2 linked regions of the Flavivirga eckloniae genome follow. The protein of the gene in region 2 interacts with the protein of the main gene of each other region in a pairwise test. Links are inferred from orthologs where the notes say so. Each region holds a gene or a part of one and is shown on either strand. Other genes may lie near its edges. The genes, in order: C1H87_RS12865 and def.

The links.
Region 1: the proteins of def (region 2) and C1H87_RS12865 interact in binary tests that used the Escherichia coli proteins (3 or more experiments, as listed by UniProt). The link is inferred for Flavivirga eckloniae from one-to-one orthologs.

Annotation. Positions count from the first base shown.
Region 1 is NZ_CP025791.1:3,115,644-3,118,853, forward strand. What follows is about bases 206-3,076. They hold C1H87_RS12865 (aspartate-semialdehyde dehydrogenase), read right to left. Parts: upstream 2,201-3,076; coding sequence 1,211-2,200; downstream 206-1,210. Other genes in these bases: C1H87_RS12860 (prolyl oligopeptidase family serine peptidase), read right to left, coding at 206-1,124; mscL (large-conductance mechanosensitive channel protein MscL), read right to left, coding at 2,340-2,741; alr (alanine racemase), read right to left, coding at 2,809-3,076. Also shown: more of C1H87_RS12860, read right to left, coding at 1-205; more of alr, read right to left, coding at 3,077-3,210.
Region 2 is NZ_CP025791.1:5,114,059-5,117,395, reverse strand. The notes cover bases 143-3,140. They hold def (peptide deformylase), read right to left. Parts: upstream 1,938-3,140; coding sequence 1,347-1,937; downstream 143-1,346. Other genes in these bases: C1H87_RS21090 (hypothetical protein), read right to left, coding at 2,802-3,110; ruvX (Holliday junction resolvase RuvX), read right to left, coding at 2,023-2,433; C1H87_RS21105 (DUF5606 family protein), read right to left, coding at 862-1,293; C1H87_RS21110 (Crp/Fnr family transcriptional regulator), read right to left, coding at 143-765. Also shown: C1H87_RS21115 (anti-sigma factor), read right to left, coding at 1-22; more of C1H87_RS21110, read right to left, coding at 94-142. UniProt on the Escherichia coli protein: Removes the formyl group from the N-terminal Met of newly synthesized proteins. Requires at least a dipeptide for an efficient rate of reaction. N-terminal L-methionine is a prerequisite for activity but the enzyme has broad specificity at other positions.

The sequences.
Region 1 (3,210 bases), 2.0 Mb from region 2 along the record:
ATGAGTTTACCGTTATAATCGTATTGCTTAACTTTTGAGATCGCATCAATCATATATTCAGCGAAAAAGTAACCTCCACCTGTTGTTGGGTTTAAAACATGCTCTGTTTCAGGAATAAAGTCTACCCAATTCTCTGGAGTAGGGTTGGCCATGTCTACAGTAACTATTTTTTTATTAGGTGCATTAAGGTTTGTAACTAAAAATAGTTTGCTACCTTCATTCTCGATAAGGTATGTATCACTATCTGTATGGTCTAAAACCGTGATTAATTCACTATCAGGTTTAGAAAGGTCTTTTATATACAACTTGTTTCCAGAGGTTGAAACTCTAGGTGTAATAATTAAATAGTTATCATCTTCGGTAACATTAGCGTAGATATAGCGATGTTTTTCTTCTGGAGTTCCTCCATAAATTAAAGCATCTTCTTTTTGGGATGTCCCTAATTTATGATAATATACTTTGTGCTGATCTGTTTTTGCAGATAGTTCACTACCTTCCGGTTTGTCATAACTGGAATAGTAAAAACCTTCATTTTTATACCACGATATTTGGGTGAATTTTACATCTATTAAAGTATCTTCTATTATTTCCCTGGTTTCGGTATTCATTATCAGGATTTTTCTCCAGTCGCTACCACCTTCAGAAATAGAATAGGCTAAGATACCGCCGTCTTTTGAAAAGCTTGTACTGCCTAAAGAGGTTGTGCCATCTTTAGAGAACGAATTGGGGTCTAAAAAGACTTCCGGTTCTCCATTATCTTTAGTTCTGTATATAACATATTGGTTTTGTAAACCATCATTTTTATAAAAGTATGTATAATCACTCTCTACAAACGGAGCGCTTATTTTTTCGTAATTCCATAAACTGGAAAGACGTTCTTTAAGTTCTTCTCTAAATGGGATTTTATCCAAAAAGCTATAAGTTGAATTGTTTTGAGCTTTTACCCAGGCTTCAGTGTCTTCACTTCGATCATCTTCCAGCCAACGAAAGGGGTCCTTTACCTTAACACCAAAATAAGAACTCATGCTGTTTACGGTTTTTGTTTCAGGGTACTTCACGTCGGTATTTTTTTTACAAGAAATTAAAAGGATTAGAGATAAGAGGCTGACTATTAATTTTTTCATGATTGAGTGCGTTTAAAAGACCAAAAATAACAAAAAAAGCCTCTGTTAAAACAGAAGCTTTTAAATTATTCTTAAAAAAAATGCGATTACACTAAACTATTCTCAACCAAATACTCGGCTATCTGAATTGTATTCGTTGCGGCACCTTTACGTAAATTATCGGCAACTATCCACATATTTAATGTATTAGGTTGTGTTTCGTCTCTACGAATTCTACCTACAAATACTTCATCCTTGTCATGCGCATAAATAGGCATAGGATATGTGTTGGTATCTGTATTATCTTGTACAACAACACCAGGCGTTTCATGAAGCATTTTACGAACATTTGCTAAATCAAAGTCGTTTTCGAATTCTACGTTTACAGATTCCGAATGCCCGCCAGCAGTAGGAATACGAACGGCTGTAGCGGTTACAGAAAATGTTTTGTCGTTAAATATTTTTTGTGGCTCTCTGGCTAATTTCATTTCCTCTTTGGTATATCCATTTTCCATAAACACATCACAATGCGGTAATGCATTTCTTCCAATAGGATACGGATAAGCCATTTCGCCATCTATTCCTGCTATTTCATTTTCTAATTGTTTCACAGCTTTTACACCTGTACCAGAAACAGACTGGTAGGTAGAAACAATAACACGTTTCATTTTATATGCTTTATGCAACGGCGCTAATGCCATTACCATCTGTATGGTAGAGCAGTTAGGGTTTGCTATAATTTTATCTTCTTTGGTGAGCTCGCTAGCGTTTATTTCTGGAACAACTAGTTTTTTGGTAGGATCCATTCTCCAAGCCGAAGAGTTATCTACAACCGTGGTGCCAGCTTCTGCAAATATAGGAGCCCATTCTATGGAAGTATCTCCACCTGCAGAAAAGATAGCGATTTGAGGTTTTGCTGCTACAGCATCTGCTAAACCAATTACAGTGTATTCTTTGTCTTTAAAAGTTAATTTTTTTCCAACCGAACGTTCGGATGCAACAAGCAATAACTCTGTAACGGGAAAATTACGTTCCTCTAACACTTTTAGCATGACTTCACCAACCATACCTGTGGCTCCAACAACAGCTACTTTCATTTTATATATATTTAATAAATTTCTTAGATCACAAAATTAAGTATTAATTCTATTTTAGAATCTAAAAAAAGACCTCATTTTCTGGAAATAAGGTCTTTTTAACAACAAAATAACACGATGTTATTTATTTAACAAGTTGTTATTTCTTTAATAAATCTCGTATTTCGGCGAGTAATTCTTCTTGAGATGGTCCAGCAGGAGCCTCTGGAGCAGGTTCTTCTTTTTTCTTCATTTTGTTTATGCCTTTAACCATCATAAACATGACGAATGCTACAATAATAAAGTCTATCACATTGGTCGCAAACTCCCCTGTTAATAATGCAACTTCTCCTTCAACAGCACCTTCGGCATTGGCAATCCCTTCTTTAATGATCCATTTTACATCTTTGAAGTCCGATTTGAAAATCAACCCAATCAATGGAGAAACTATACCCCCTGTAAACGAAGTCACTACTTGTTTGAAAGCAGCACCCATTACAAAACCGACGGCAATGTCAACCAGATTGCCCTTCATTGCAAATTCTTTGAATTCTTTAAGCATAATCTTTATAATTATTTGGTTAGTGAAATACTAAAATAGATAAAAAAATTAACATTTGTTAAATTTCTTATTTTATAAAGATTCGTTTAACTCGCTGAGAAACAGATGTGATGATTTCGTAGGAAATGGTGTTGGTGGTTTCAGCTAATTGCTCTGCGGTATTGTTTTGTCCAAATACAATAACTTCATCCCCTTCTTTACAATCAATATCTGTAATATTAACCATAATCATGTCCATACAAACATTACCAAGTATAGGAGCTTGTTGTCCCTTTATAGTTACAAAACCTTTTCCATTGCCATATTGCCTGCCAATACCGTCTGCATGACCAATGGGAAGTGTTGCTGTTTTTAAAGTAGAATTTGCTTTAAATGCTCTATTATAGCCAACAGATGCATCTTTTTCAATATGGTGTATTTGAGATATTATCGTTTTTAAAGTTGCAATTGGAATTAGGTTTTTGTTTTC
Region 2 (3,337 bases):
TAAACATTTTTTTAATCATCATATTTTTTTTAAGTATTTTTTATACTTCAAAAATATGATGCTCAACTTTTATAAAATGTTAGCTATCTAACATTAAGCAGTTTTTTTATGAATTCTTATTTCTTTTCTGGAAAATTGAATTACTTTTTCCTCCTTTAATTCATTTAAAAGTATGTTTAAAGTCGGTCTGGAAGTGCCTATTAAAGAGGCTATATCTTTTTGTGTATAGGGGTGATGGATTACCTTGTCGCCGGTTTTTTCACAATCGTACCCGTAGTCTGAACATAACTCATCCAAAAATTCAACAAGACGCGTTTTGGTATCTTTAAATAAAAGTAACTGTAATCGCCTTTCGAGTTTTTTTAACTTAAAACCGATTAGCTTGTATATTTTAAAACTAAAGGTTTGATTATTTCGCATTAAATCATGCATCGTGTCTACGCCTATCGGACAAATGCTTGTAGCATTGTCAATCGATTGGGCAAATTCTTCTCGCTTAGATTCTCCTAGAATAGCTGTTTCTCCGAATAACTCGCCACGTGTTAAAATAGCTTTAACAACCTCGTCTCCTTCTTCACTGTAATAACCAATTTTTACCTTCCCTTTTTCTATAAGGTATACTTTATTGGCAGAGTCTTCCTCAAAATATATGTAGTCTTTCTTTTTGTAGGCATCGAAATCGTGATTCGCTTTATAAGCTTTAAACTTATGGGGACATAGCACCTTGAAAAGATTAACATCATCAAAAAACCAAATGGATTTCATTAGTAGTCTTTTTATTGTTTAACATACAGTCGGAAAGCTCTAAAAAAACTTACAATAAAGCACAAAAAAAACCTCCAAGCTTGGAGGTTTTAATTTTTATTCTTCTTCATCTGACGATGTATCGTTTTCTTCTTTTGATTCTAAAAAATTCAACATATCGTTTTGTTGTAATAAATTATACCATTGTATAACTTTTTTAATGTCGCTTGCATATACCCTATCTTCATCATAATCTGGCAACACATCAAAGAAATATTCTTCTAATTTATCTTTACTGTCTTTAGGCTTTACAGAAGATGGCTCACCATTTTCTTTTTTCTTGATGTTTTCTAAAACCTGTTTAAGTGGCACTTCTTCTGTTAACGTATAAATTGCTATTTCACTTAAAACACTAACGTTATTTTGCACACTTACAGATATACGTTTGTTATCTATTAACGATTCGGCAACAAAACCACCTCGTGTTTGTGTTATTAATTTATATAAACCTGGTTTTCCTCCTATTGATAGTACTTTATCTAAACTCATAATTATGCTTTGAAAGGGACAAATATCAAATGTTTATTAATGGCTTGCAAATATTATCGCTTCTTTTTTTGATCTGGAAAACGCATTCTGTAATCAACCTTAATCTTACCTTTAGATATATTGGTTAGTCTTCCTTTTATTAAACGCTTTTTTAAACTAGATAGTTTATCTGTAAACAAAACACCTTCAATATGATCGTATTCATGTTGGATAACTCTAGCAATCAATCCATCAAAAGTTTCTGTATACGGTTTAAAATTTTCATCTACATACTCAATCGTCACTTTGGGTTGTCTAAAAACATCTTCTCTTACATCTGGAATACTTAAACACCCTTCGTTAAATGCCCACTCATCACCTTCTTCCTTTGTTATTTTAGCATTAATAAAAACACGCCTAAAATCTTTTAATTCGTTTTGCTCTTCTGCTGTTAAATCTTCATCTTCTGCAAAAGGCTTGGTATCAACCAAAAATAGTCTTATTGGTAACCCTATTTGTGGTGCTGCCAACCCAACTCCATAGGCATTATACATGGTTTCAAACATATTTTCCAAAAGTGTATCTAGATTAGGATAATCTTTTGTTATATCGGTTCCTTTCTTTTTAAGAACTGGGTCGCCAAAGGCTACTATTGGTAAAATCATTACTCGTTTTGTATTTTTATAGTTGCAAAAATACTATAATTTATTAGTAGTATTTGCATCAAATATATTCTTAATGACGTTCTGTTTATTTAGAATATAAATAACTTTGTAAAATAAGCGTGGCACTTATCTCGTCTACAAGTGCTTTATTTTTTCGCTGATTCTTTTTTAATCCACTATCAATCATAGTTTGAAAAGCCATTTTAGAAGTAAATCGTTCGTCTATTCTTTTTATTGGAATATTAGGAAATTCCTTTTTTAAACGCTCTATAAATGGGAGGATATATGTTTCACTTTCCGAAGCCGTGTTATCCATTTGTTTTGGTTCTCCAACCAAAAACAGTTCAACCTGCTCTTTAGCAGTGTAGTTCTTTAAAAACTTTAAAAGCTCTGGTGTATTAACGGTAGTAAGCCCAGAGGCTATAATTTGTAGCTCGTCTGTTACTGCTATACCTGTTCTTTTTGTACCAAAATCTATTGCTAAAATGCGAGCCATATATCTATTTTGTGCAAAAATAGTTTATTAATCCCAGTATCTGAGTTTACTGTAATAAATTAAGTGGGGTTTTGAAAAAGTATTAAAAGCTAAAAGCTGTCTCATCGAGATTAGAGACAAAAATTTTATCAAGCGGAAATAATGACGTCATGTCTAAAGGAGCTAAGTCTAGAGGTTTTAAGAAGGTCTCGACTGCGCTCGACCGGACATAGGTTAATTGCTTGCATAAAAGAAATTTACAAATGACGTCAACGGTAGTATTTAGTTTGCAATAAATACAAATAAAAAAAGACCGCCTTTTCAGACAGTCCTCTTTCGCTACTTTAACCTTTAACTTTTAACTTTTGTGATAAAATTTAAAACCCTTATTAAGCTTTAACCGCTTTATTTATTTTTGGAAATAACAATTTAATATTTTGAACGTTTCTTACATGATTTAAATATTGTCTAATATCACTAGTACGTGCAATAGACTCTTTTAATTCATCTTCATCAATCAATAATGCTTTATTTTCAGTTTTAACTGGGTTATAATCAGTTACAATGGTAACGTTATCATTTACATTAGTTACCACAACTTTATTAGCTCCATTCTCTTCAATTTCAGTTCTGCCTTGTGCATCACCATAAGAAAAAGACAGTAATAAAATTAGTAATATGTAAAAATTTGTTTTCATCGTTTCTCATTGTTTGATGTTCCAAATATATATCCAGAAGAAGCCTCATACACAATAAATTAGTTATAAGTAAATGAATTTTCGATTAGTAGTGGAGCTACAAATTTTTATCGACGAACAGATAAAATGGGGACTAAATAAGACGAAATACACATGAAATGCATTTCATCGATTTATTGTTTTATTTTAAAGGAAAAATAAGCGACTTTATTATCAAATTTATGGCT